3 regions of the Pseudohongiella sp. genome follow, and region 3 is predicted to be linked to each of the others. Evidence: predicted binding sites of a transcription regulator. Region 3 holds the regulator's gene; each other region holds the start of a gene.
The links. Region 3 encodes FliA, which starts transcription of late flagellar genes. Its sites were predicted from a motif close to CTAAAGTTTNNNNNNNNNNNGCCGNTAA; they were not measured.
Positions count from the first base shown of each region.

Region 1: WD071_RS09720 (methyl-accepting chemotaxis protein) is a predicted target of FliA. The motif match lies at 1,726-1,753, and genes of this name have one in related genera.
Region 2: WD071_RS15640 (methyl-accepting chemotaxis protein) is a predicted target of FliA. The motif match lies at 1,980-2,007, and genes of this name have one in related genera.

Region 1 covers NZ_JBBDNQ010000028.1:7,889-12,105, forward strand. The annotation lists gene WD071_RS09705 (PhoH family protein) at 1-42, shown strand, start outside; gene cysE (serine O-acetyltransferase) at 43-822, opposite strand; gene WD071_RS09715 (ExeA family protein) at 880-1,647, opposite strand; gene WD071_RS09720 (methyl-accepting chemotaxis protein) at 1,820-3,571, shown strand; gene WD071_RS09725 (glycosyltransferase family 39 protein) at 3,612-4,217, opposite strand, start outside.
Region 2 covers NZ_JBBDNQ010000042.1:122,568-126,784, reverse strand. The annotation lists gene WD071_RS15650 (hypothetical protein) at 1-349, shown strand, start outside; gene WD071_RS15645 (PhoX family phosphatase) at 346-1,824, opposite strand; gene WD071_RS15640 (methyl-accepting chemotaxis protein) at 2,044-3,555, shown strand; gene WD071_RS15635 (thiol-disulfide oxidoreductase DCC family protein) at 3,597-3,980, shown strand; gene WD071_RS15630 (cryptochrome/photolyase family protein) at 3,977-4,217, shown strand, end outside.
Region 3 covers NZ_JBBDNQ010000006.1:239,182-243,398, forward strand. The annotation lists gene flhA (flagellar biosynthesis protein FlhA) at 1-379, shown strand, start outside; gene flhF (flagellar biosynthesis protein FlhF) at 427-1,575, shown strand; gene WD071_RS01205 (MinD/ParA family protein) at 1,625-2,431, shown strand; gene WD071_RS01210 (RNA polymerase sigma factor FliA) at 2,454-3,188, shown strand; gene WD071_RS01215 (chemotaxis response regulator CheY) at 3,374-3,754, shown strand; gene WD071_RS01220 (protein phosphatase CheZ) at 3,767-4,217, shown strand, end outside.

The sequences.
Region 1 (4,217 bases), on a different contig from region 3:
CCACGCTCCTTGCTGGCAGCCTACGCCGAAGAGCACCTCTGATCAGTCGCTGTCGACCAGCTGGTTCATGGTATGCGACGGATTGTCCGGACAGGGTTTGCCTATCTGGTGAGCCGGGACACCCACCACGGTGGTATGCGCTGGCACATCCCTGAGTACAACACTGCCGGCGCCCACTTTGGCGCTGCGTCCCACTTCGATATTGCCCAGTACTTTGGCACCGGCAGAAATCAGCACACCTGAGCGTATCTTCGGATGCCGGTCGCCCTGTTCGTTACCGGTTCCGCCCAGGGTAACGGACTGCATGATTGAGACATCGTCTTCAATCACTGTGGTCTCGCCGATCACAATGCCGGTGGCATGGTCGAACATGATGCCTTTACCCATCACGCAGGCCGGATGAATATCAACGCCGAATACTTCCGAGTTGCGGCTTTGCAGATACAGCGCCAGGTCGCGTCTGCCTTTGTTCCACAGGAAATGCGCCACGCGGTGCACCTGAATGGACTGGTAACCTTTCAGATACAGGATGACGGGCAGAAATGCGCTGGTAGCCGCGTCACGATCGTACACCGCCTGGATGTCACAGGCAGCATAATCAACGATAGCAGGCGACTCTTTAAACGCGGTGTCCACCAGTTCGCGGATGGCGACTGCTGACATCACGTAATTGGCCAGTTTGTGCGCCAACAGGTAACTGAGTGCCGAGCTCAGGCTTTTGTGATTCAACACACACGCGTAAACATAGCTCGCCATCAGAGGTTCACGGCCGATAAGCTCGCGGGCTTCTTCCTGCAGTTGTTCCCAAATATTTTCCGGCATCCCGATTCTCCATCGCTAACAATCTGGCGGAAGCCGGATTATATAGCAGGACGACGCTTATGACACGGTGACATCCGTGCTTGCGGTTGCGGACAGAACATGATGGTGTTGCAGCGTTTCGGAGCCGTCATGACGGGCGGCAAGCAATGCCTTGCGCATGATGGTATTGGCCAGCCGTGGTATTCCGTTACTGGCCTGCCAGACGGTATCAATGATGCGTTCGGTGAGCAGCGTTTCAGGGTCGGCTCCGGCGCGAACAATGCGTTCGCTCAGGTAGCTCCGGATCTGCTTTCGATCAAACGGGTGGATTTTGAAGCTGTTGCCTGCCAGATCCGCGAGAGGTCGCAAGGCAATACCCTGCAATCGCTCCTCCAGCTCCGGTTGTGCGAACAGTACCGCTTGCATTCCCTGCCGACCGGCTTCCGGCGGAGACAGCCAGTCGATCAGGCGAAGCAGAAATTTTTCGGGCAAGGCCTGTGCTTCGTCGACCAGCAGAACGGTACGGCGCTGATCCGGGGCTTCCTGCGTGAGCAGGTCTTCGCCAAGCATCTGGTCCAGGTCCGAGTCCAGGTCCAGGTGCGGATAGGGCAAGTATAAGGGACGGTATCGGCTTTTGTGGGATCGAAGGCTGTTCAACAGTTTGCGGCAAAGCACGGTTTTGCCCAGTCCGGGCTCGGCAATAACGGTTTGCAGCGGTGCACCGTTGACCAGAGCGAGCAACAATGAATCGAATATCTGCAGGCAACCATGTCCGTCCCAGAACATTCTGAGGTCGGGTGTGTCGCTAAAAGGTGCGAATGTGAAGTCCAGCGGATTCAGCGTCATTTTTGCGGGATGCCTCCAGAGAGCTTCAGGCTAAATCAGTCGACGGCGGTTTTCAAGCATATAGCGCTGAACGCAAGGCTAATGTTTCGCCAGTCACTGCCGTTAGCTAATGCATAATAAGATCATATCTGCCACAGCGGCAGGGCAATGTAATTCAGAGCAGGGACCCGTCATGTTCAGCAAATTTACCATTCGCACCCGTATCGGGCTCATTGTTTTCATCAGCGTGATAGCTATTATTGGTTTGAGCGTGACGTTGCTTTTGCAGGCGCGTGAGCGTTTCATGGACCAGCTGCGTGAAGGCAGCGTCAATCAGGTACAGATGATCCACGAGGCGCTGAGCGGGCTTGATGATCAGATTCGTGCCGGCACCCTGGCTGAATCCGAGGCCAAGCGCCTGGGGCGCTTCATGATTAACAACACCATGGTCGATGAGCGCAATTACCTGCTCCTGTACCATCGGCTTGGACAAATCCTGGCCCACCCGTTGCGCAATGTCGACAGCGCACTTGATACCGACGCACAGGTCAGGCAGGCCATGCAGAACGCCAGTACCACGCCGGAAGAACGCATGCGGGACCTGGGGTACCGTGATCCGACGCCGACCATGACCGAGATTATCGAGCGCTACACCGGCAGCGACTACACCGGTTTTGCGGAGTACCTGTATTTTCCGGATCCCTTGTTCGGATATCGATTCCTCACCTTCACCGACGATCCTCTGGCGCATCCTGAGGCGGAAGTGAAGACTGTGTATGCCGAGCTGTTTGAACCCTGGGGCTGGGTTATTATTCACGGTCTCTACGAGGATGACATTCGTGCCGAGTTCAATGCCTGGGCGATGAGCTCAGCGGCTATCATTCTGGTCATTCTGCTTGTGCTCGTGGCCATCGCCTACTTCCTGTCGGCGTCGATTACCCAGCCTCTGAGCACGGCTCAGGCCTACATGCAGGACATCGCGCAAGGGTCGGGCGATCTCAGCCGCCGTTTGACGGACGATGGCAATGATGAGCTGTCTCAACTGGGCGCAAGCTTCAATACCTTTGTCGGCAAACTGGCTGACATCATCCGACAGGTGTTGTCCACCAATGCCGAAGTGACTGGCAAGTCCGCGCAGTTTTCCGACATGATCCAGCGCACAGCCGGTCGATCAGCATCGCAGCTGGAGGAGACCGAGCTGCTGGCGTCATCCACAACTGAGCTGTCGTCATCCCTGGCAGATGTTGCCGAAGGTGCCCAGACCAGTGTTGCCGCTGCCAATGAGGCCAACGGCGCAACCCAAAAAGCGACCGCTGCGGTCTCCAATACGCGCTCTTCCGTGGAAAAACTGTCTGGTTCACTGACATCAATCCAGCTGAAAGTTCACGACATGCGAGATCACAATGAAAAAGTCCATTCCGTACTGGAGGTCATTGAGGGCATCGCCGAGCAAACCAATCTGCTGGCGTTGAACGCCGCCATCGAAGCCGCCAGAGCGGGTGAGCAGGGACGCGGTTTTGCGGTTGTTGCCGATGAGGTGCGCAGCCTGGCACAAAAAACCCAGGCATCCACACTGGAGATAAATACCATTATCCAGAACCTGCAGGACAACACGGTGCAAATCGTTACCGCCATGGATCAGGGTGTCAATCTGTCCAAGGAGTGCGTGGGATCGGCAAACTCCGCCAATGAACTATTGGAGTCTGTTCTGGCCTCGGTATTGTTGATTTCGGAACGCAGCCAGGACATTGCCAGTGCGGTAAAACAGCAGTCCGAGGTGACGGACGGGATCGCCAAAAGCAGCGTGAAAATCGCCGCTGACGGCCGTCTGAATACCGAAGATTATCTGAAGTGCAAACAGTACCACGAAGAAATCGATATGTTGTTGAGTGCTCTGGATGGCCTGGTCAATCAATTCAAACTGGGAGATGGCGTTCGCCGCTGAGGCAGTTTTTCGCGCGTCGACGGCGAGTCAGTGAGGCCTTTTACCGGGCCTCATTTGTTATCGTGACCCGTCGCGCGTAGCCGCGCTGTCTTTCACCGGCGCCGCTGACCACTTCCAGCGCCAGCTGATAGCGACCATCAGCAAAATCCCGGGTATCCAGCATTAACTCAAAACCGACCATGGGTGCGCTGGGATCACTGTGTGCCTGGCGGATGTCGACCACGTCATGGCGCTCCACCGAGCGGCGGGTTTCACCGACCACTTCACCGTTCAGCAGTATCCGTATTCTGCTGACCCCCACGTTGTTATTGACTGCCCACCCGCTCACAACAATCTGACCACTGACGGTTTCGCCATCAACAGGCTGGTCCAGCCAGATGTGGCCGGGCCTGGGGCAAGTCGTGGCCGCCGCTGTGGCATCAGCCTGTATGTTGCTGCCAAGATAGAAGCTGAATATCTTGTCGCCCTGGTACAGAAAAAATTGATCCAGCAAGGTCAGTTCGCTGAACAGACTGCAGGCTCTGTCCATGACTGCGAGTTTTTCATCGACACTCAAGGCACTGTCTTCGGTGATAAAAACAGCCTGTTCACCGGGCAACTGGCGCAGCCCGGCTTCGTCTTTTTGCCATATTGCATATTGCGCGTA
Region 2 (4,217 bases), on a different contig from region 3:
CCTGCCCCCGGACGTGCATAAGTGGATGGGCGACTCGGTGGGGCGCTGGGAAGGAGATACCCTGGTGGTAACCACCCGCAATATGCACCCACAGCAATCACACTATGGCTCGGGGCCGGGGCTGGAAGTGACCGAACGACTGCGCATGGTCTCAGCAGAGGAGATTGTCTACAGCTTCACCATGAACGACCCGGTGGCCTACACACAACCCTGGACCGCAGAGATGGTGCTGCACGCCCGCCCGGCAGGCGAACGCATTTACGAATACGCCTGCCACGAAGGCAACTACGCCCTGCCCGGCATCCTGGCCGGCAAACGCCGCCAGGAGCAGGACGAGGTAGCTTTTTAAAATGGACCCCGTTCCCAGGGACCCCATACGGCAAACGTAATACCCGGCCCCATTATGTTCACAAACAGAAACTCACCGCTGGGATCAAAACACGCACCCGCGAGCTCAGCCCCCCGGTAGTCACCGGGCTCACATTGCTTACCCGAGCGGGAGATGTCGGCTTCGCTGAGCACGATATTGTTCTTGGCAAAAATGAATGACTCGCCGTTGGTCTTCAGGCCCATCAAACGTTCACCAAAGCCGAACTCGTCTTCGACACCGCCGCCGTCCTCACACATCACCACACCACCGCGGGGACTGACGGTGACATTGTCCGGATTATTGGCCATCTTCGCGTCGGTAGAGGCAAACAGACAGCGCATGCGGTTGCTGGCCGGATCAAGCATCCAGACCGCGCCATCGCCGTATCCGGCATTACCTTGCTCGTTGCGTCCGGCACTGGTATCAACAATGTAAAACAGTCCTTCCGAATACCAGATACCCTCACCACGGCTGAGACTCAACGCGCCTGCTTCGCGAGCCTGCAGGTAGGGGCCGCTGGCCTCACCTTCGGGCGCCATATCCGGATCAGCAATATCAACCCATTCGATTTCCACTTCTTCACCCAGTTCCGGTATCAGCATATCCGCGCGTTGCACGCCGACGACTCTGGCTGCCTGCAGACGACCACCTTGCTCAAGAGAGCCCGGTTGTTGACTGGTGTCTACCGGCAGGTAACGATAAATACACGAACGGTTGCGATTGTCTTCTGTCATGTAGACGTAACTGGTAGCGGGATCAACGGCCGCCGCCTCATGATCAAAGCGTCCCATGTCCACAATGGGCTGGGCACTGGTATGTTCGGGCTCAACGGTGACCTCGAAGACATAACCGTGTTTGCGACCGCCTGTCGCGGTGTTGTCAGCGACGGTCTCTTCGCAGGACAGCCAGGTACCCCAGGGAGTGACGCCACCCGCGCAGTTGACCATGGTGCCACCCAGGCTGGGCACAGTGCGAATTTCACGACGCTGACTGCGCGAAAAATGCACGGTGGTATTGCCGCCGCCAACGTTCTGCCCATCTGCCGCCAGCGCCTCATCGTAGAGTCCCAGGGCATTGATCAGCGGACCCGCGCCCACCTCGTGATTTCTGATCAGGATGATTTCGTCGCCGCGCTCGGCTACCACACCCATACCGTCAGATCGGGCAGGCACGGACTGGCCATTGCTCATGGTATCGCCGGTCCAGGACAGAGTAGCGTAGTTGAAGCCTTCCGGCAGTTGCAGTAGCTCCAGACCCGTGATGCTGTCTGCCACCGGGCGCACCGGGCCGTAAGGGCTGTCGGCCAATGACGAGCCCAGTGGCCGACCGCTGCGCTGCTGAGTGGCCATCGATTGCAGCGCATTGACCGCCGGCGATGCGGCAAAGGCAACGGCCATGGCGCTACTTTTAAGCATGAATCGACGTTCGGGATTATCCGGCTTTTGGTTTGTCATGGTGCTACCTCTACAGTACGGGAATGCCATTCCTGAAACGGAAGCATATTTAACAACTTTATTATGACAGTGCCATTACATCCGGGTCGGCTGAACCGAAAGTTGCCCCGCGACGTATATTCATTGAATTTTTATCTGCAACCAATGCTCGACGCATCAAGCTGCCATCAGCAGTGCCGATAAACAGAGATACCCTTCTTTTTTATTGAGCCATCATTCATGAATATGTTTACGCAGGCTGGTCAGTCTTCCGAACATCACAAACGTGCCGATGTCATCATGACCGGCGTGCTTGGCGTTTGTTTGCTCTATGCTCTGGCGCTCGCGCCCTGGCACGGGACCTGGGGCAGCGCCCTGATTATTGGGGGTGGCACCCTGGCGACCATGGCAGCACTGCTGCAGACCATCCGTGGCACACGGCTGTACCGGTGCCTGATGGCAGTGTCATTCATGGTGATGTCCGCGCTTCACATCCATCAAAGTCACGGCACTATCGAAATGCACTTCTCCATTTTTGTGCTACTGGCGCTGTTAATCTATTACCGTGACTGGCTCCCGATCGTGGTTGCCACCGTCACCATTGCCATTCACCACTTTCTGTTCTTTTATTTGCAGATCAATGGTTTTGGCGTCTGGGTGACTGAACATGCCATGTGGAGCATGATTTTTGTCCATGCCGGTTATGTTATCGCCGAAGCCGGTGTGCTGATTTATCTGGCCGTGCTGGCCTGTCGCGACGCGCTGGAAAGCGAGTCCATCGCCCATGCCACCGGCCGGATGTCGCAGTCGGGCCAGGGCGTTGACCTGTCTTTCCGCGTCGACCTTGACACTCCGGTCGCAGAAGCTTTTAACGGTTTTGTGGATCAACTGGAATCATTGGTGGTTGGCATCAACCAGAAGCTCAACAGCCTGCGTGATATGGGCGGAGCACTGACGGAGAAGTCATCACAGGTCAGTGCCAGCGCCGAACGTCAGGCCAGTGAAAGCGACTACATGGTGCAGGCCATGCGTGAAATGAGCACGGCCACCTCCGAAGTTGCCCGCAACGCCGAACAGGCCGCCTCGGCTGCCCGCAATGCCGACGACCATTCGACGCAGGGTAACCGCGCCATGCAGAACATCAAGCAGGAGATTACGGCGCTGAACAAGGATATCGCGCTCACCGGCGAAGCGGTATCGGGCACCGCCAAACTGGCGGCCGACATTTATCAGGTGGTCGACGTCATTAAAGGTGTTGCCGAGCAGACCAACCTGCTGGCTCTGAACGCGGCCATTGAAGCAGCCCGCGCCGGTGATCACGGCCGCGGCTTTGCGGTGGTTGCCGATGAAGTACGTAACCTGTCAAAACGCACCGCACAATCCACCGCCGAGATCGAACGGTTTATTGAACGCCTGCAGGGCGCCTCGGAGTCCGCACACGACGCCATGGGACGGAGCCAGAATGCAGTGCAGCGATGCCTGCAGGCCGCCGATGCCAGCGTTGAAACCCTGTCAGAAATGGCGACAGAAGTCACCCAGATTTCCCGTCTTAACGACATGATCGCTGCCGCCACCCAAGAACAGACGGCGGTGGGTGACGATGTTGCCAATCATCTGGGTGAAGTCGATGGTATCGCGCGCAGCAATGCTGCGCAGGCAGTGGATCTGGCCGGCCTGTCAGCCGAGTTGCAAGCGCTTAGCGGGGAACTGGAGAGCCAGCTGCACCGCTTCAAGACCCGGCAACAACGCTGAGAACACACGCTTTCACCCTATACGAGGATTACCACCAAGCCATGTCTCAACTGCGGGTATTCTACGACGGCCAGTGTCCCCTGTGCCTGACAGAGATCAACCATTTGCGACGTCTGGATAAAACCTCGGCGCTGGATCTGCAGGATATCAATGCCGCTGATTTTGCACAGCGATTTCCGCATATTGACGTAGTCGCTGCCGACAAAATGCTGCACGGTGAACGTGCCGACGGTACCATGATCTACGGCCTGGACGTGACCTGTGAAGCCTGGCAACTGGTCGGCAAGGGTCACTGGTTTGCCTTTCTGCGCTGGCCGCTGATCCGTCCGGTCGCCGATCTGGTGTATCGCTTTTTTGCCCGCCACCGGCACCGAATCTCTGCCCTGTTTGGTCGTCGATCGGTCTGCGACGACAATTGCCGATGAAGTACGCACTGATTCTGGGTGACCAGCTAAGCACCGGGCTGTCCTGCCTGCGCGAACTCGATAAAAGCACTGACCTTATCGTCATGGCCGAGGTCAGCGCCGAGGCACGCTACGTCAAACACCACAAACAGAAGATCGCCTTGCTATTCTGTGCCATGCGGCACTTTGCAAAAACATTGCAGAACGATGGCTGGCAGGTGCACTACCATCACTTCGACGCAGAAAGTGCACAACACA
Region 3 (4,217 bases):
GCGTGTCGCGTTGTCCCGCGTCATCGTCCAGGGCATCTATGGAAACAAGGCTGAATTGCCCGTTATCACCCTGGATCCAACACTGGAACAGATATTGCTTAAAGCAGTACAACAAGGCACGCAGCAGCAGGATGGCGGTTTTGTCGACGACAGCGTGGTTATTGAGCCTGGTATTGCCGAGCGCCTGCAACAGTCGCTAATGCAGGCGGCACAACGGCAGGAAATTGCCGGTAACCCGGCAGTCCTGCTGGTGGGAGCACCCTTGAGGTCGTTACTGAGTCGTTTTGTCAGGTTTACCCTGTCCGGTGTCAAGGTTCTGTCCTATCAGGAAATACCGGACAACAAGAAAATTACGATTGTAGCAACGATTGGTCAGTGATGATCGTTGATCGGAATAACAGCAAAAATGTGATGTGAGGAGCAACAATGCAGCTTAAAAAGATCCTGGCCAAAGATATGCGCCAAGCACTGCTTCAGGTGCGTGAGGAACTGGGCGATGACGCTGCCATTTTGTCAACGCGCAGTCTGGCAACCGGTGGGGTTGAGGTTATCGCGACACTAAGCCCGGCCCCGGTGATGAAAAAGGAGTCTGCTGCGCCGGCACCTTTGCCGACAGTCAGCAAGGCAGAGATGGGCGCTATGCGCAATGAACTCCACAGTATCAGGACCTTGCTGCAGCAACGACTCAACGGTCTGGGCTGGGAACAGTTCAGCAGTCAGTCGCCCTTGCAGGCAGTCATCTGGGAGCGTCTGTCGGCAATGGGTGTGCCCGGCTTCCTCAGCCGTCAATTGTTAAGTACAGTCAAGCCGGGCAAAACCCTGGACCAGGTCTGGAAGCAGGTGCTGGGCAGTCTGGTCAAAGCTCTGCCCGTGCTGGATCATGACCCGATCGAGCAAGGTGGTGTATTTGCCTTTCTCGGGCCGACCGGTGCCGGCAAAACCACTACCATTGCCAAGCTGGCGACCCGTTATGTCTTGCAGCATGGCGCTCAGGATGTTGCGCTGGTGACGACAGACAGCTTTCGCCTCGCCGCTCATGAGCAGTTGCGAACCCTGGGGCGAATTCTGGGCGTGAACGTGAGGATTGTGGATAATCAGCACTCGCTGGACGAAACGCTGGACAGTCTGGGGCATAAACAGCTGGTTCTGGTCGATACCGCCGGTTTGCCGTCGCACCATCCAGAGCAGCAGCGGCAGTTGAATTTGTTGCGCGATCAGCCTCAGGTCAACAAGTGGCTGGTGTTGCCGGCGACCAGTCAGGCGCAGGTTTTGCGCGCTTCCTGGAAAACCTGTTCGACTGCGAATGTTTCTGCGTGTATTCTCACTCATCTGGATGAGGCATGTGTGCTCGGTGAAGCCCTGGCTTTGACAATAGAGCGCGATTTGCCTGTCGTTTATGAAACCTTCGGTCAGGCGATTCCTGATGATATCGCTCTGGCGCAGGCACAGTCGCTGGTCAAGCGCGCAGTAGCGCTGGGTCGGCAGCAAGCGTCGGTGCCGGTGGAAAAGGAACGGCTGATGACCGAATACGGTAGTCGGTCACCGGCAGAGCTGCGCGTTGCAGGTCTGAATTAGCGGTAAACCGGCATTGGCCGGATACAGACAGTTGGGGAGAGAACAGGGGATGCATCCCATTCAAGTGCTTGCGGTAACCGGCGGTAAAGGTGGCGTGGGCAAAACCAGTATATCGGTCAACCTCAGCCTGGCATTGGCACAGCTGGACAAACGGGTTGTGCTGATGGACGCCGATCTCGGTCTGGCAAACGTCGATATTCTGCTGGGCATCAAAGCCCAGCGCACCATTGCCGATGTCTTGTCAGGTGAGTGCGAATTGCGTGACATCATGGTGGCGTCGCACGGTATCAACGTCATACCGGCTTCATCTGGCGTGCAGTCTCTGGTCACCATGGGGCCCAGTCAGCATGCGGGCATTGTGCACGCATTCAGTGAGCTGGCTGACGAACTTGATGTTCTGGTCATTGATACCGCTGCCGGTATTTCAGATTCAGTTGTCAGCTTTGTCCGTGCTGCGCAGGAAGTATTGGTCGTGGTCTGTGACGAACCTTCGTCGATGACCGATGCCTACGCCCTGATCAAGCTCCTGCATCGCGACTGCCAGCTACAGGACTTCAGAATTGTGGCCAATATGACGCGGTCCCCGGATGAAGGGAAGAATATGTTCAACCGGTTTGCGGGTGTTGCGGGCCGGTTTCTGGATGTAAATCTGCGTTATGCGGGCGACATACCTTATGATGAAACCTTGCGTAAAGCTGTGCAGCGGCAACGGCCAACACTTGATGCCTATCCGGGCAGCAAGGCCGCGGGCGCTTACAGACGGCTGGCGAAAGAGGTCAGCCAGTGGCCGGTAAGAACCGAAGCCACCGGGCAGATGGAGTTTTTTGTCGAGCGACTCGTGCAGGGCATGTCCTGAACAGGACACAACGGGGATGTTTATGACAGCATCAACAGGTGCCTCATTGTACCAGGACGTGCAAACAGACAGCATGAACGATCTGGTCGTTCAGCATGCGCCGCTGGTGAAGCGGATTGCCCATCATTTGCTGATGCGCATGCCTTCCAGCGTGCAACTGGATGACCTGATTCAGTCCGGCATGATCGGTTTACTGGAGGCGGCGCGCAAATATGATGTATCCAAAGGCGCCAGCTTTGAAACCTATGCCGGGATTCGCATACGCGGTGCCATGCTTGACGAAATTCGCCGGGGAGACTGGGCGCCGCGTTCCGTCCACCGCAAGTCCCGCGAAGTTGCAGCCGCCGTTAAATCTGTTGAGATGCGTTCCGGCAGCGATGCCAAGGATCATGAGGTCGCCGAAGAACTCGGTATCGACCTGGAAACCTACTACACCATCTTGCAGGATGCATCGGGCAGTCGTCTGTTCAGCTTTGATGATTTGACAGAAGGTGGCGATGATTCAGCGCTGGAGAGTGCGTCCGGTGAGATTTCCGGCCCGGCTGACGAAATTCAGGACGATGATTTCCGCGCGCATCTGGCAGAGGCCATCGAAGGCCTGCCGGAGCGTGAAAAGCTCGTATTGGCGCTTTATTACGATGAGGAACTCAACCTGAAAGAGATTGGCGAAGTGCTGGGTGTCAGCGAGTCACGCATCAGTCAGATACACAGCCAGGCCGCATTGCGCTTACGTTCCCGGCTGCAGGACTGGCGCTGAGTCCAGCTCGCAGCGCCCACAACAAGCGCTCACATTGGGCTATAATGCTCACCATCTGAATTTATTTCCTGATTTCAGCTAAATTTTTTCACCTTTCAAGCGATAACCTGCTAGGGAGATACCGTGCCGGGTGGCGCACATCCCCAGTATGAGCACATGACGTGGAGGCGGCTTTGGACAAGAACATGAAAATTCTCATTGTTGATGATTTCTCAACAATGCGTCGGATTATCAAGAATCTGTTGCGGGATCTGGGGTTTACCAACACCGCTGAGGCAGATGACGGTAGTTCCGCCTTGCCGATGCTGGAAAACGGCCAATTCGATTTTCTTATTACGGACTGGAATATGCCGGGCATGACCGGTATCGATCTGCTTAAGGCCTGCCGAGCGAGCGAAAAGCTGAAAACGCTGCCGATTCTGATGGTGACGGCAGAGGCAAAGAGAGACCAGATTATCGCAGCGGCGCAGGCCGGTGTGAATGGATATGTGGTCAAGCCTTTCACGGCAGCGGCACTGCAGGAAAAGATCGAAAAGATCTTTGAACGCATCGACGCTAATCGCTGAAAGGAAAATCCTATGGCAGACAACAAGAAAAACGGTTTGGGCAAGGCCAGCACGACCGGATCAGATGCTGACACTGCGGCGCTTGCTGCGGCGGGAGCAAAGAGCTTTACCGATGCCTTGCTCGCTCGCAAGCAGGCATTGCTGGAGGCCCTGCAGAGCGATGACATGGTGGCGGCTGCGGATCTTATCCACCAGATAAACCATGCTCGCGACGAAACGCTGTATTTTGAGGTTGGTCGTCTGACCCGGGCGTTGCACAACGCGCTACGCGATTTTCATCTGGAAATCGGCCTGCAGAACAATGCCGAGGTCAAGCACGAGCTCTCGGAGATGGTGGATGCGCGCAGCCGCCTGAACTACGTCATTGCCATGACCGAAGATGCAGCCAACCAGACGATGGATCGTGTTGACGAGGCGGCACCGATGGTGCAAAAGCTGGTGGACGAGAGTGAAGCCATCCACC